Regions from separate parts of the Rhizobium sp. 9140 genome, predicted to be linked through region 2. Evidence: predicted binding sites of a transcription regulator. Region 2 holds the regulator's gene; each other region holds the start of a gene.

Region 1 (5,572 bases), 190 kb from region 2:
AAGGCTGAGGAAGAAGAAGATCGAGAAGGCGAGAAGCCAGAAGGAAAGCTCCGTTCCCGTCGCCGTCGCACCTGCGACGATGCGGATCGTGTAAAGGCCCGCCAGCGTGAAGACGTCTACCAGCAGTTTCCGCTTTAGGAAAAATGTGTACGCCGTGGTAATTGCGAGGTAAATTCCAAGTGTCAGAATGAAGTTTCCTGGCATCGTCATCGTCAGCGCGCCGGAGGCGATGAGGAGACTTGCAGCGAGTGCCAGGCCGGTCGGGACGGACATGCGCCCGCTCGCCAGCGGCCGGAACCGCTTCTTCGGATGGCGGCGGTCATTCGTCAGGTCCGAGATGTCGTTGATGACATAGACCGCAGAGGCGAGGAAGCTGAAGGCAAAGAAGGCGAGGATCGTGTTGATCAGCGCTTCTTGCTGGAGGATGTCATGATCCAGCGCCATCGGCACGGCGATCAGAATATTCTTCGCCCATTGATGGATACGAATGGACTTCAGCGTGTCCTTGATACCGATCGTGCCGGTCTCAAGACGCTCGGCACCATGTCGGCGGCGCCATGTTTCCGCTGCGCGATCCGGTGCGACGACGATGGCCGTGCGGGCGGCATCGAACACGGCCACGTCATCCCGGCTGTTGCCCATGTAGTCGAACCCGGCCTCGCCATAGCGTGCGACCAGTTCCTCGCGCTTGCGATGGCTTGTGAGGTTGTGGGTGGATGAGGAATGCAGCACGCCGGTGAAGATGCCTGCATGGGCTGCGACATCCAGCGCCACCCGTTCGGCGGCGCCGGTGACGAGGACGATGTCGCGGCCGCTCGCCCGCTCCCGCTGCAGCCGCTCCATCACCTCGGGGCGATAGGGCCAGTCGCCACCCGTGCGTCCGGATCGGGCTGCGACCTCGTGTTTGAGATGCGCTTTGCCCCGCAACGCCCAGACGACGAGCGCGAACAGCATCAGCGGATTGCGAAACAGGACGACGGCGACGCCTTCCCACAGCGTATCGGCTGCGACAAGCGTACCATCCAAATCGACGCAAAGCGGAACAAGCCGTGTGTCGGTTCGCGCATCCATGATTGCACCCCGGTTTTTTCAACTGCCGGGAGACTGTCACGCCGTGCTTTCCGAAAGACGAACACGACCTGCAAAAGGGTTGGGACTTCAATCGGTGGTTAATGAAGGGAAAATCGCTCAGGTTGCATCTATCGCGAAAGGATCCAATTGATGGCATCCCGCCAGTCTGTCATCCTCACCGGCGTTCCGTGCGTGCCTGTCTGGAACAGGACGAAGCGCGTGGGGTAGCCGCCCTTCCTCAGACGCCCGTAGAGTGCAGCCTGATCCTCCGCTTTGTACGTGCCATCCGCGCTGCCATGGCTGAAGAACATGGGCATCTTGCGAGCGAAGGCCGCGCTCTTGCCGAAGTCGGGATCGGTCGCCCCGCCCATGATCATCATCCCCGAGAGTTGCTTGACCGCCGCGGCATTTCGCGTGACGCCCCAGCAGAGGAAGCTGCCCATCGACGCGCAGGACAGGATGATCGGGCGACCGGGAGAACGACGCGCCAGCGCATCGATCAGCCCGGCAATATCCGCAGCGCCATCCGTATCGAAAGAGCGGGCACTTGGCGCGTAATAGGCGCCGCCGTTTTCCACGGCGAGGTTCTTTAGCCGATTGAAGTTGCCGCCAAAGGAGTAGTCGTTTGCGCCCAGCCGCCGGTCGCCGCCGCGACCGTGAATGAAGATCACCGTGAAGGCGGCATTCTCCGGTGCGCCCACCCGGAACACATCGAGCCCGCGCCCGCCAATATCGACGGTCTCGTTCGCCTGCACGCGCTTGATTCCCAGAGAGACATAGGGCCGCTTGACGCGTCGTTCGGGGATCTCGTCCCGGCCATTGATGTCACGCATCTCGTCGTAGTCTACCGTCAGCCAGTTTCCGTCGTCGCGTGATTCCAGAATGCGACCATATCCGAAAAGGTCGTCCTTGAACGGCTTCAACGTCGCAGCGCCCGCCTCGGTGAAGCCCATGGCAAGGGCAAAAACCAGGGCAAGAGCGCGCGATGCGGCGATGCGTTTCAAAGAAAGTGTGGACCGGGCCATGTCTTGTTCCCTTTTTGATCTCTTTGGCGCGCTTGGCTCTTTCGCCGGACGGCCGGCCCTTGTATGAAGAGGCGGGCAGACGACGGACAGGCGATGCCCGACCTACAGGATCAGCCGACACATCGAAAGACGTTTGACGCACCAGATGACGGACAGCAACGACCTTTTCGCGAACACACCGCCCGCTCCCCGGAAGCCCTCCGAGCCGAAGACGCTCGACCCGACGTCGTCTGCCGGTAAGGCAGCGGATGCAAAACCCGGCGCCCCGGCGAAGGCAGAGGAACCGAAAGCAGCCACGCGTGCTCCGGGAACCCCCGCCTCTCAGCTGAAGGCCGACACGGGCGATTACAACGCGTCTGCTATCGAAGTTCTTGAAGGCCTCGAGCCGGTCCGCCGTCGCCCCGGCATGTATATCGGTGGCACGGACGAGAAGGCGTTGCACCATCTGTTCGCCGAAGTCATCGACAACTCGATGGACGAAGCCGTGGCGGGCCACGCCAATTTTATCGACGTCCATCTCGACGCCGAAGGGTGCCTCGCGGTGACCGACAATGGTCGCGGCATCCCGGTCGAGAACCATCCGAAATTTCCGGGCAAGTCGACGCTCGAAGTGATCATGACCGTGCTCCATGCCGGCGGAAAATTCGACAGCAAGGTCTACGAGACATCCGGCGGTCTGCATGGCGTCGGCGTGTCGGTCGTCAACGCACTGTCCGATGTGCTGGAAGTGGAAGTCGCGCGCAACCGGCGGCTCTATCGCCAGCGTTTCTCTCGCGGCATCCCGCAGGGCGGCCTTGAGGAACTGGGCGACGTACAGAACCGGCGCGGCACCCGCGTGCGTTTCCATCCCGACCCGGAAATCTTCGGCCCCCACGCCAAGTTCGAACCGGCACGGCTCTTCCGCATGGCCCGCTCCAAGGCCTATCTCTTCGGTGGCGTCGAGATCCGCTGGTCGTGCGATCCGGCGCTGGTCGAGGGAACGGACACGCCTGACAAGGCGGTCTTTCACTTTCCCGGCGGCTTGAAGGATTACCTCAAGGCGACGATGGGTTCCGAGTTCACGGTGACGCGCGAGATCTTCTCCGGCAAGACGGAAAAGACCGGCGGCCATGGCGCGCTCGAATGGGCCGTGACGTGGTATGGCGGCGATTCGGTCGTCCACTCCTATTGCAACACCATTCCGACGCCCGAGGGCGGGACGCATGAAGCGGGCCTGCGCATCGCGCTGACCAAGGGTCTCAAGGCCTATGCGGAGCTGACGCAGAACAAGCGCGCGGCGATCGTCACCACGGACGACGTGATGATTTCCGCCGCCGGCATGCTGTCCGTGTTCATCCGCGAGCCGGAGTTCGTCGGTCAGACCAAGGACAAGCTCGCGACGGTCGAGGCGCAGCGCATCGTCGAGAACGCGATCCGCGATCCGTTCGACCATTTCCTCGCCGGCAATCCGCAGGAAGCGGCAAAGCTTCTGGAGTGGGTGATCGAGCGCGCAGACGAGCGCGTCCGACGCCGCAAGGAAAAGGAAGTGACCCGCAAGAGCGCGGTGCGCAAGCTGCGCCTGCCGGGCAAGCTTGCCGATTGCTCGCAGAACTCGGCACTGGGTGCCGAACTGTTCATCGTCGAAGGCGATTCGGCCGGTGGCTCGGCCAAGCAGGCGCGCAACCGCTCCAACCAGGCGATCCTGCCGCTGCGCGGCAAGATCCTCAACGTCGCCAGCGCCGGTCGCGAAAAGCTGGGCGCAAACCAGCAGATCTCCGATCTCGTGCAGGCGCTCGGTTGCGGCACGCGGTCGAAATATCGTCAGGAAGACCTGCGCTACGACCGCGTCATCGTGATGACCGATGCCGACGTGGACGGAGCGCATATCGCCTCGCTGCTGATCACCTTCTTCTATCAGGAAATGCCGGAACTGATTCGCGGCGGTCATCTCTATCTCGCGGTGCCCCCGCTTTATCGCATGACGCAGGGGACGAGGACGCTCTATGCGCGTGACGACATCCACCGGGTCGAGCTGATGGAGAAGGAATTTACCGGCCGCGGCAAGGTCGAGATCGGACGCTTCAAGGGCCTTGGCGAGATGATGCCGGCGCAGTTGAAAGAAACGACGATGGATCCGGCAAAGCGCACGCTCCTCAAGGTCTCCATCGATGATGTCGATTTCGAGGGAACGCGCGACGCTGTGGACAATCTCATGGGAACCAAACCGGAAGCCCGCTTCCGCTTCATCCAGGAACGGGCTGTCTTCGCCGAAAACCTCGACATCTGATCGGCAACGTTGTGTCCGTCCCTTTTGATCAGGCGACGATCTTTTCCATGAAAAGGCTGAGCGGATCGGGCTTGTAGCTTCCGAACGGCTCGATGTCGCGGTAGCCCGCCTTGCGGTAAAGACTGATGGCTTCCGGCTGGTAGATCCCGGTTTCGAGCCGGACCGTCGTCAGTCCGGTGTCCCGCGCGGTCTGCTCGATCGCGTCCAGGAGAGACCGTCCTGCGCGCATGCCACGCGCCTTCGGGTCGACGAACATCCGCTTGATCTCGCCGCTGCCATCACCGGCCGCCACCAGCGCGCAGCAGCCGATGATGGCGCCGTCATGCCGCGCGACGAGAAACGAGACTTCCGGCTTTTCCAGCGTCTCAAGATCGACCAGATGGTTGCTCTCCGCCGGGTAAAGCGACTGGGCGTAGGCGTCCGACTGGTTGAGAAGATCGATGACGTCAGGTTGACGCGGGGGTTCTTTTCGAATGTCCAGAGTCACTTGGCTTCGTTTCCTGAGAAAGAGAATCTGCAAGGTGAAGAGCAGCAAAAGCTGCTTCAGCTGTTTCTATACCGATTCTGACAGCGATCCAGAGGGTACGATGACGGCTTGTGCGTGCTGCGGTGAAGCCAAAACGAAATCGATGACCGCTGGGATGTTCGCGCCATAATTCCGAGCTACGATTTGTTTACCATCGTCTTCGAAACAGGAGAGAGAACAGATCATGGTGACTGCAGCGCTTGTCGTGATGACGATTCTCGGATGTGACGACAGCGTCAGCCAGTGCCATTACGTCGATACGGTAAAGGGCTCATGGGAAACGGTGGCCGCCTGCGACGACCAATCCCAGCGAAAGCTCCCCGCCTATTCGAATGCCAGTTATCCGGTGATCGTCGCCATGTGCGAGAAGACCGTGGACGCATCGATTGCAACGGCAGCGGAAAACGACACCGTCGCTCCTTCCACACCCCCGCTCGCCTCCACGCCCTCGCCGGCATCCCTCCCGACAGCAGCATCTGCGAACGCACCACCCGCTCCACATCCGGCCGATGCCGCCTCTGGAGAGCGTCAGCCGCTACCCCAGCGGGCTTACGCAATGATCCGCGGCGTGTTGCCGGACACGCAGAAGATCCGCCATGCGATGTCCGTTCCCGTTCACTATCTGGGTGACGGCTATTCCTGGGTTGCAACGCGAATCGCCCGTTGACGTCCGGCGAACGGCGC
Region 2 (5,572 bases):
GCCAGTCAGTGGAACGCCGCAGATTTCGAAATGAATGCGCTGCGCAATCTTTACATCTGTTTGGCGTGCAAGATAACGGCCGAACTGCTGCATGAATGATGGTGAGAACGCGCATTCGGAAATTGCAGCACGTTTGAACAGCGCTCGTCTGTTTATCAAACGTCCACAATCCAGTTGAATCCGACAAGAGACTCGGTAATATCCCTTCATCGTCAATCCATTGGCGACATATTAGATTTACGGGGGGAACAATGAAAATCACTACGACAGGCGCGATTATCATCAGCGCCATTTTTATGTCCGGGGCAGCGCAGGCCGAGGATCTTGTGTTCACATTGAAGAACAGCACGACATCCGTTCTCACGCGATTCTACACGTCACCTGTCGGTGTTAGTGATTGGGAGGGAGACGTGTTCGGCGAGCAGGTTCTCAATCCCGGTGAGACAATCGAGCTCACGATTGCAGACGGTAGAGACGTTTGTAACTACGACATGCGTTTCGAATTCGAAGAGGGTTCAGATCTCGCAACGACGGAGGACAAGCAAAATTTATGCGAAATGGGGTCCTACACCATCCACGAATGATGAGCCCGATGTTCGAATAACGCCTTTAATATATCGGAGTAGCTGGCCGACATGCCCGGATATTACAGCGAGCTAGCTGCTCCGACAGTCGTCAACAGGACACTGTTTCCCAGATCGTTGTTTGCATATTTGATCACAAGTATACTGAGGACGGATGCAAGCATCCCGACAAAAATCATTCTCATAATGACGTCCTTATCGCATAAGAATGCGCGTTTCTCGTAAATAGGCTGTAAGCAACACCAAAAAAAGCGAATTGAAATCTCTAACCCGACCGTAATTCGGCAAGGCAGAGATTTGATTGGTTTTTACCTGCCACCGCTTCACCCGGACTAGAAAACCAAGTAGTTTCTGTGTCGGCTACAAACAGTCTTTTGCCAAATCCGGAACTTCGTCTGGGGTTGTGCATACTCACAACATCGCACCTCCCACAAAGCCACCTTCCTAAAGGTCAAAAATGACTGCCCGAAATATTTGCAATATTCCAGACATGCTCGCCTCCGCTGTGTTCACCCGGTAAACGCCGGCCTGTCCATGCAGTTCCATAGACTTTCACGTGCAGATATCGTTAAAGCTGGCAAGCCTCAGAACTGAACGCGTTCCGCCTAATTGTTTACGAACAGGACGACAGGTGGCGCAAATTTCCGGCCGGTTGGTAACTTAATAAATGACGAAGATTTGCTCAGATCTCACACCACGAGATTTCATGAGCCACCAATGACCCCTTCGTCATCCCCTACTGGATGCGGCATCCAGCGACGTCACGTCCGCGCGCTCAAACGTGTCTCCTCATCTCACGGACGTCAGGTAGCCAAGCTCCGGCTCAAGGCCGGACTGACAAGGAGGCTGATGGCTCAACCCTCAAATCTTCCATTTGCAAAATGTGACGGTTACGATTTTGTCTGTTGTCGCCGGGACAGTCATCAACCAGGACCGTGGAAAACCTGAACCTTAACAAGCACGCTGCAAAAGCTCCATATGCAGGAACCTAAGGACAACAAGACTTCGATCAATCCTCCCGATGGCGACGTCCTCGCCTCTTACTGGTAACGGCGAATCAAGCCGACGAGCTTTCCCTGCACCTTCACGCGTTCTGGGCCGAAAATTCGTGTCTCATACGCTGGATTGGCTGCTTCAAGAGCAACAGAGGCGCCCTTGCGGCGGAAACGCTTAAGGGTCGCTTCCTCGTCATCCACGAGGGCAACGACGATCTCACCGGGGCTGGCACTGTTGGCATTCCGGATGATCACGGTGTCACCGTCCAGAATACCCGCTTCGATCATCGAGTCGCCTCGGACTTCCAAAGCGTAGTGCTCGCCATTGCCGATCATAAAGGCGGGAACGGAGATATCGTGCGTATTGTTCTGGATGGCGGAAATCGGGACGCCCGCGGCAATGCGCCCCATCACCGGAACCGACACGCTATTGTCGTTGCCAACCTCAGCCGCTGACTTCAGCGCATTGTCAGGTGCGGAGCTTCCCCTGCTTCCTTGGATCACGCTCGGCGAAAAACCGCGCTTGGGCGGGACTGCCGCCAGATACGCGTCAGGCAGCTTGATGACCTCAAGCGCTCGTGCCCGGTTGGGCAGGCGCCGGATGAATCCGCGCTCTTCAAGGGCCGTGATCAGCCGGTGAATGCCGGACTTGGACGCGAGATCCAGTGCATCCTTCATTTCATCGAATGAGGGGGGAACACCCGATTCCTTCATGCGCTCATGAATGAAAATCAACAGTTCCTGTTGCTTGCGGGTCAGCATAATCAATCGACTCCAGAGTCACGAAACAAAGCAAGAACAGTGTTATATGTTCCTCATGTGTTCTGCAAGTGGCATTGTGGTTAAACCACATCTGGAAGGATCAACAGCGGGCGCTCGTCGTAAGCGTTGCTTTTGAACTCCACGAAAAGAGGAACTGTTGGCGACGCACAACCTCCCTCAGCTTCACAATAGCAACGCCGCCATGAGCTTACCCATGACGGCGCGAAAGAGACATCGAATTTAGGTATCAACCCGCGGCAACCTTGCGCGAATCAGAACGGGATATCGTCATCCAGGTCGCGAGAGAAGCCGCCGCTTGATCCGCCGGTGCTACCCGATCGGGCACCCGAGGACTGGGCGGGGCGATCGTAATCGTCGCCGTAGTTTGCCCCACCGCTTCCGCCACCATATTCCGAGCTGCCACGGCTTCCGCCACCGCCACCGCTGCCTCCACCATCGCGACCGTCAAGCATCGTCAGCGTCGAGTTGAAGCCCTGGAGCACCACTTCCGTGGAGTAACGGTCGTTTCCGTCCTTGTCCTGCCACTTGCGGGTCTGCAGCGCACCCTCCAGATACAGCTTGGCGCCCTTCTTTACATATTGCTCTACGACCTTGCATAGGCCTTCGTTGAAGACCACGACGGTGTGCCACTCCGTTTTCTCGCGCCGCTCACCGGAGTTCCGGTCACGCCAGCTTTCGGATGTCGCGATGCGCAGGTTTGCGATCGGCTTGCCATCCTGTGTCCGCCGAATCTCCGGGTCCGCCCCGACGTTGCCGATGAGGATCACCTTGTTGACGCTACCAGCCATCTTTTTCCCTGTCTCCTAAAAGCGGCTCAACGATCCGCATCGTGTGCCAAGTCTACGCTGTTGAACGCGGCATTTCGCCCTCGGCCAGCAGCAATCCACAACAGTTTACAAATTTGTTCTTTATTTGTTCTATGTCTTGGGTATGATCCTGTCAAGCGAGGCCTTTCCAGGCCGCAGAGGGGATCACAGACTGGGGTTTGTTGTGACAACAGACAGCGGTTCACCGCGACAAAGGAATAGCGGTTTCCCGAAAACACGCCTCGACATATGAAGTAATGATCTTAAGTAAGGGCTTCGTCCCCAAGCAGAGCGTCCGACCATGAGCGAATTCAAGACCATTTCGATCCGCGGTGCGCGGGAGCACAATCTGAAGGGCGTCGATCTCGATCTGCCGCGCAACAAGCTGATCGTGATGACGGGCCTCTCCGGCTCCGGGAAGTCGTCGCTCGCATTCGATACGATCTATGCCGAAGGGCAGCGCCGCTACGTCGAGAGCCTTTCGGCCTATGCCCGACAGTTCCTCGAGATGATGCAGAAGCCGGACGTCGATTTGATCGAAGGCCTGTCGCCGGCGATTTCCATCGAGCAGAAGACGACGTCGAAAAATCCGCGCTCGACGGTGGGAACGGTCACCGAGATTTACGACTACATGCGCCTTTTGTTTGCGCGCGTTGGCGTGCCCTATTCGCCGGCGACAGGTCTGCCGATCGAGAGCCAGACGGTCAGTCAGATGGTCGATCGCGTTCTAGGGATGGAGGAAGGTGCGCGCCTATACATTCTCGCGCCGATGATCCGAGGGCGAAAGGGCGAGTACAAGAAAGAACTCGCGGAGCTCATGAAGAAGGGCTTTCAGCGCGTCAAGGTGGATGGTCAGTTCTACGAGATTGCCGATGTTCCCGCGCTCGACAAGAAGTACAAGCATGACATCGATGTGGTCGTCGACAGATTGGTGGTGCGCGGCGATATCGCGGCAAGACTTGCGGACAGTCTGGAGACCTCACTGCGGCTTGCGGATGGCTTGGCGATTGCGGAATTTGCCGACAAGCCGCTGCCGGAGAAGGAGACATCCGCCGGCGGTTCCGCCAACAAATCGCTGAACGAGACGCATGAGCGCGTGCTGTTCTCGGAAAAGTTTGCCTGCCCCGTTTCCGGCTTCACGATTTCGGAGATCGAGCCCCGACTGTTTTCGTTCAACAATCCCTTCGGCGCCTGCCCGACCTGCGATGGTCTCGGCAGCCAGCAGAAGATCGATGAGGCGCTGATCGTGCCGGAGCATGATCGAACGCTGAAGAACGGTGCGATCGCCCCCTGGGCCAAATCCTCCTCCCCCTATTACAATCAAACTTTGGAAGCGCTCGGCAGGGCGTTTAACTTCAAGTTGAGCAACACTTGGGCTGAACTGTCGGACTCTGCGAAGAAGGCGATCCTGCGCGGCACGGACGACAAGATCGTCTTTCAATATGCGGACGGCGCGCGCTCCTACAACACCACGAAGACGTTCGAAGGCATCGTTCCCAATCTTGAGCGGCGCTGGAAGGAAACCGAGTCGGCCTGGGCGCGTGAGGAAATCGAGCGCTATATGTCGGCGGCCCCCTGCCCCGCCTGCAAGGGCTTCAGGCTGAAGCCCGAAGCGTTGGCGGTCAAGATCGATCGCCTTCATATCGGCGAGGTCACGAACATGTCGATCCGTGTTGCGCGCGACTGGTTCGAGGATCTGCCTGTGCGTCTGACGGACAAGCAGAACGAGATCGCCGTCCGTATCCTGAAAGAGATCCGTGATCGGCTGCGATTCCTGAACGATGTCGGGCTGGATTATCTGAGCTTGTCACGAAATTCCGGGACGCTGTCGGGTGGCGAGAGCCAGCGCATCCGGCTCGCCTCGCAGATCGGTTCCGGCTTGACAGGCGTCCTCTATGTGCTGGACGAACCGTCGATCGGGCTGCATCAGCGCGATAATGCCCGGCTGCTTGATACGCTGCGGCATTTGCGCGATATCGGTAATACCGTCATCGTGGTCGAGCATGACGAGGATGCGATCCTGACGGCGGATTACGTCGTCGATATCGGTCCCGCGGCCGGCATTCATGGCGGACAGGTCGTCGCCTCCGGCACGCCGCAGGAGATCATCGATCATCCGACGTCGTTGACCGGCAAGTATCTCTCGGGCGATCTCTCAGTCTTGGTGCCTCCAGAGCGGCGGAAGCCGAAGAAAAAGAAGGAGCTGACGGTCGTCGGCGCGCGCGGCAACAACCTGAAAAACGTTACCGCGTCTATTCCGCTCGGCGTCTTTACGGCGGTTACCGGCGTTTCCGGCGGCGGCAAGTCCACTTTTCTCATCGAAACGCTCTACAAGGCGGCCGCTCGTCGCGTGATGGGCGCGCGGGAGATCCCGGCCGATCACGACCGTATTGACGGGTTCGAG
Region 3 (5,572 bases), 1.5 Mb from region 2:
ACATACGCGGCAGCATATCCTTCCCGCGACGTTGCGGTAGGATGATGACAGGATTGAGAGTGGCGAGGACCGATGTCGAACGATAATGAACCGGAAATGGAGTATTCGGAACTGTCCGGCGAGTTCACCGAAGACGGCGTGACCGTTCTGGTCGATATCTCGCGACCGGCCGGCACGAATCTCGACTGGCAGATGCTGGTGCTGACGCAGGAAGAGGACGTGACCGAGTGGGAAGACCCCTTCCCGACCGACCGCGAAGCCTTCGACGAGTTTCTCGCGACCGTCGCCCGCGAAGGCATCCGCTCCTTCTTCGGAGACGACGAGCCGCCGACGCTTCAGTGATCCGACCCGAGACGACGGGGCGGGAACGGCATCACTGCGGTTCCCGTTTTGACGGGCGCAGTTGTTTTGCCGCATCGTCCGACGCCGAAGCGATCCCGCTTCGGCCGGAAATTCTCCGAACGTCAGCGGACCTCTTGCGCCACGAACCGCCCGACCCCGCAGGCCTCTCGCCAGAAATCGGCATCCTCGTAGGGCGTGGGGTCCGCGACGCCGGCAAGATGAAAGGCTTCGCGTCGTTCCACGCAGGTGCCGCACCGACCGCAATGCACCTCCCCGCCCTTGTAGCAGGACCATGTCCGCGCGAACGGCGTGCCGTTTTCGGCACCGTCCGTCACGATGTCGGCTTTCGAGCGTTCGACATAGGGTGCGTAGAGCGTCACCGCGGCATAGCCGTCCAGCGCGTGGTTCTGCATGGTCTGGAACGACCGGATGAAATCGGGCCGGCAATCGGGGTAGATGAAGTGGTCGCCGCCATGCACCGCGACCGCGACGGCATCGAGCTTCTGTGCCGCAGCGAGGCCGAAGGCGATCGTGAGCATGATGGCATTGCGGTTCGGCACCACCGTCGCCTTCATCGTCTCCTCTGCATAATGCCCGTCCGGCACCGCGATATCGTCCGTCAGCGCCGAGCCGGTCAGATGCGCGCCGATCGGCCCGATGTCGATGAGATGATGGGGCACATCGAGCCGCCGCGCCGCCTCGGCCGCGAAGTCCAGCTCCCGGCGATGACGCTGGCCATAGTCGAAGGACACGAGACCGGCGAGATGATGGTTGCGCGCCACGTGATGGGCGAGCGTGACGGAATCCAGTCCGCCGGAGCAGACGACGAGCGTTTTCATGAAAAGCGTTCCCTTGTTTTGACCGGGTGGGGCTGCGACCGGCATTGGACGTGGCGCAACTGCGCTGTCCTCGACAAGCGTACACTGCCGCATTTTCCCGCGGGGATAAAGTTCGCGCGTCTCATGTTTTTCCAAGGCCTGCGTTCTTGAATGGCATTCCGGTCACTGAAACGATCCCGCTGCCGCCGCCGCTCTCCTCACGCGGCACTGGTCATGCGATCTCCGGCGATACGGTAGGAGATGGCTTCGGCGATGTGGATGCGGCCGACCGTCGGGCGGGCGTCGAGGTCGGCCAGCGTCCGGGCGACCTTGAGGACGCGGTGGTAGGCGCGTGCGGAAAACGTCATCCGTTCGGCCGCCTCGCGCAGAAGCTGGAGGCCGCCGGCATCGGGTTCGGCCAGCGTCTCGATCATCGACGTGGTACAGCGCGCGTTGGAGGTGATCTTCGGCATGCCGAAGGCGATGAAGCGGTCGATCTGGAGCGCCCGCGCATGGGCCACGCGCGCCGCGACGACAGCACTGGTTTCGGCCGTCGCCGGGCGGATCAGGTCGGCTGCGGACACCGCGGGAACATGGATGCGGATGTCAATCCGGTCCATCAGCGGGCCGGAGATGCGGGCCTGATAATCGCCGGCGCAACGCGGCCCGCGCGCGCAGCTGTGGCCCGGCTCCCCCGCCATGCCGCAGCGGCACGGGTTCATGGCGGCGACCAGCTGGATAGAGGCGGGATAGCTGACGCGGTGATTGGCGCGCGCGATGATGCACTCGCCGGTTTCGAGCGGCTGGCGCAGCGCGTCCAGCGCCTGCGGCGTGAACTCCGGGAACTCGTCGAGGAACAGCACGCCGTTATGGGCGAGCGACGCTTCGCCCGGCCGGGCGCGCAGCCCGCCGCCGACAAGCGCCGCCATGGTGGCGGAGTGATGCGGGGTGCGGAACGGGCGGCGATCCGATAGCTTGCCGCCCGGCAACTGCCCGGCGATGGAGTGGATCATCGAGACCTCCAGCAGCTCGCCTGGCGACAGCGGCGGCAGGATGGAGGGCAGGCGCGATGCCAGCATCGACTTGCCCGAGCCGGGCGGGCCGACCATCAGCAAATTGTGGTTTCCGGCCGCCGCCACTTCCAGCGCGCGCTTGGCGCTCTCCTGCCCCTTGATGTCGGCGAGATCGGCCAAGTTGGCCGCCGTCGCGCGGATGGCCGGTTCCGGCCGGGTGAGCACCTGCGTGCCGCGAAAATGGTTGGCAAGCGCGATCAGGCTGCGGGGCGCGAGAATATCGATCCCGGCACCGGCCCAGGCCGCTTCCGGCCCGCTATCGGCCGGGCAGATAAGGCCCTTGCCGATGGCGTTCGCAGCGATGGCGGCGGGCAGCGCGCCGGCAACGGCCGCGATCGTGCCGTCGAGGTTCAGTTCGCCGATGACGACGTAGTCCGCCAGCGCATCCGACGGAATGGCGCCGAGCGCCGCCATCAGCCCGAGCGCGATCGCGAGGTCGAAATGGCTGCCCTCCTTCGGCAGGTCGGCGGGGGCGAGATTGATCGTCACGCGTTTGGGCGGCAGCGACAGGCCGGAAGCGTGAAGGGCCGCGTGCACCCGTTCCCGGCTTTCGGCCACAGCCTTGTCCGGCAGGCCGACGATCTGAACACCGACCTTGCCGGGCGCGACCATGACCTGCACATCGACCAGAACGCCCTCGATGCCCTGGAACGCCACCGTGCTGACCCGTGCCACCATATTCCCGCCACTCCAATCGATGCCCTTATGAGACTTTCCTCACATACAACAGCGGTCGGAATAAAACAAGAACATTGGCGGAACGATTGCAATCGACCATGTCGGCGTGGTTGCAAACATTGCAACCCGGCCGGTTTATCAGCCGCGCTTGCGCTCGATCGCGTCCCAGAGCAGGCCGGCGATATTGGCGCCACCGAAGTTCCTGACCTCGCGGATGCCGGTCGGAGACGTCACGTTGATCTCGGTCATGACGTCGCCGATGACGTCGATGCCCACGAGGAGAAAGCCGCGTTCGCGCAGGGCCGGGCTGATGCGGGCGCAGATCTCCCTCTCGCGTGCCGTCAGTTCGGTCGGCTCGGGCTTGCCGCCCGCATGCATGTTGGAGCGGGCATCGTGTTCGGCCGGCACGCGGTTGATGGCGCCGACGGGTTCGCCATCGACGAGAATGATGCGCTTGTCGCCCTTGCGCACCGCCGGCAGGTATTCCTGCGCGATGAAGGGTTCGCGGAACATCTGCCCGAACATTTCGAGAAGCGAGGACATGTTGCGGTCGTCGCGGGTGGAGTGGAACACGCCGGCGCCGCCATTGCCGTAAAGCGGCTTCAGGATGATATCGCCCATCTCCTCGCGGAATTTCGCGATCTCGGCCGGGTCGCGCGTGATCAGCGTCTTCGGCATCAGGTCCGGAAATTCGGTGACGAAGATCTTTTCCGGCGAGTTGCGCACCCAGGCGGGGTCGTTCACCACCAGCGTCTTCGGGTGAATGCGCTCCAGCAGATGCGTCGAGGTGATGTAGGCCATGTCGAAGGGCGGATCCTGCCGCAGGAGCACCACGTCCATGGTGGAAAGATCCAGCCGCTCGGGCTCGCCGAGCGTGAAATGATCGCCCTTCACATCGCGCAGGGTCATCTGTTGCGCGGTGGCGTAAACCTGCCCGTCCCGCAGGGACAGCCGGTCCGGCGTGTAGTGAAACAGCCTGTAGCCGCGGTTCTGCGCCTCGAGGCTCATCGCAAAGGTCGAATCGCCCGCAATATTGATGGTGGAGACGTGGTCCATCTGAACCGCGACATTCCGGAGTGCCGTCCTGGTGGCTGCCATTGTCTTCCCTCGGTCATCGACCCGCCTCTTCTCCGGCGGGCCTCATGACGTAAGACGCCGGCTGGCCAAACGCAACGGCAGAACGCCGCGCATTTCTGCGAAAGTCGCCGTGTTCGAGACGCCTGCCTCAGGCGGCAAGCGCCGCCTTGGGGGCTTCGCCACGCAGCATGTCGCGCAGGCGGTAGGCCATGACGACGGGCTCGGGGAACTTCTTGCGGCAAAAGGCGATCTTGCGGACATAGGTCTCGATGCGCCAGTTCGCCCAGGTGCCGCCGTTGAAGAAGCCGATGTCGCCGGCGCGCAGCACCGTTTCGGTGCCGTCCTCGGCCGTCACATGCACCTCGCCTTCTAGGATGACGACCGTCTCGTCCCAGCCGAAATACCAGTTGAACTCGCCGGCCGTGCAGTCCCACATGGCGGTCACGGCGGCATCGTCATGGCTGCGCGAATGTTCTGCCAGACGGGCGACGGGCGCGCCGGCGACGATCCAGTCCGGATTGATCGGAGCCGGCAGCATGGGCAGGTCCATCGCGGGCGATGCGACCATCGCTTGCTTGCGGGCCACCTGTTTCACCGGCAAGAGCCTCGGCGCAGCGGGCGTGATCCGCACGGCTACCGCCATCAATTCCGCAAAAAGCATCTTCAGCGCCATGTCATCCCCTCGGGTATCGATCCTGTCCTGAAAGGGACATTAGCGAAAAGACACGAAGACAGAATTGAAGGGATTGCTTGCATTTGAGCGATTGCAAACAGGTCGTCGTCAATTTGCCGCATGTCGATGGCTTAAAGATGCGGCATCATCCATTGATGATGCGACATCGTCACGGGGACCCTCCATGCATCACAGCGCCTTCGCCTCCCTCGCCCTTTCCGCCGCTTTGCTCACCGGAACCTTCACGTTGCCGCCGGCCGCATTCGCGCAGGACGCACCCTATGTGGACGATCGTTCGGACGGCGCGAAACTCGTCCGGTCGCTCTACAACGCGATCGAGCGGAAGGAATTTGCGCGCGCCTATGCCTATTTCGGCGACAAGCCGCCGGCCGGCGACTATGCGAGCTTCGTGCAGGGCTACAGGAACACGGTCGAGGTCGAGGTGACGACGGGCGTCGTGACGCAGGAAGGTGCGGCGGGCAGCCTCTACGCGCCGGTTCCCGTCGCCGTCCGCTCGGTGGACAAGGACGGCAAGGAGCGCGTCTTTGCCGGATGCTACGTGACGCGCATCGTCAATGCGGCCATCCAGGAACCGCCGTTCATGCCGCTGCACATCGAGAGCGCGGAACTCGGCGAGGTCAAGACGCCGTTTGCCGACGCCGTGCCGAAGGTCTGCCATTCACCGTCGTAGGAGCAAATCCAGCATAAGTGCGAAGCGGTTTTGCGTCCGGAGTTGCGTGAAAAGAGACCAGACCTTCCCGGATCAGGTCCCCGCGCGGCGGCGCTCCAGGAACTGACGGCGCTCGAACACAACGACCACCACGAGCGCCATCAGGAACGGGATGACGAGGTAGAACAGCCGGAAGATGACGAGTGCGGCCAGCACCGATGCCGGATCGATCTCGGGCAGG

What was found. Region 2 encodes LexA, which represses DNA repair genes until DNA is damaged. Its sites were predicted from a motif close to TGTTCNNNNTGTGTTCNG; they were not measured.
Region 1: the regulator LexA is predicted to act here: its motif matches at 2,101-2,118, upstream of parE (DNA topoisomerase IV subunit B).
Region 3: the regulator LexA is predicted to act here: its motif matches at 2,968-2,985, upstream of GA0004734_RS03905 (YifB family Mg chelatase-like AAA ATPase).

Annotation. Positions count from the first base shown of each region.
Region 1 is NZ_FJUR01000001.1:2,208,625-2,214,196, reverse strand. It holds gene GA0004734_RS10440 (UbiA family prenyltransferase) at 1-1,071, opposite strand, end outside; gene GA0004734_RS10435 (phospholipase) at 1,200-2,096, opposite strand; gene parE (DNA topoisomerase IV subunit B) at 2,242-4,362, shown strand; gene GA0004734_RS10425 (GNAT family N-acetyltransferase) at 4,391-4,849, opposite strand; gene GA0004734_RS10420 (hypothetical protein) at 5,073-5,555, shown strand.
Region 2 is NZ_FJUR01000001.1:2,395,524-2,401,095, forward strand. It holds gene GA0004734_RS11320 (hypothetical protein) at 252-584, shown strand; gene lexA (transcriptional repressor LexA) at 1,625-2,341, opposite strand; gene GA0004734_RS11330 (single-stranded DNA-binding protein) at 2,614-3,150, opposite strand; gene uvrA (excinuclease ABC subunit UvrA) at 3,470-5,572, shown strand, end outside.
Region 3 is NZ_FJUR01000001.1:863,681-869,252, reverse strand. It holds gene GA0004734_RS03915 (hypothetical protein) at 73-342, shown strand; gene queC (7-cyano-7-deazaguanine synthase QueC) at 465-1,181, opposite strand; gene GA0004734_RS03905 (YifB family Mg chelatase-like AAA ATPase) at 1,379-2,911, opposite strand; gene gshB (glutathione synthase) at 3,050-4,009, opposite strand; gene GA0004734_RS03895 (cupin domain-containing protein) at 4,137-4,661, opposite strand; gene GA0004734_RS03890 (hypothetical protein) at 4,846-5,352, shown strand; gene GA0004734_RS03885 (lysylphosphatidylglycerol synthase domain-containing protein) at 5,425-5,572, opposite strand, start outside.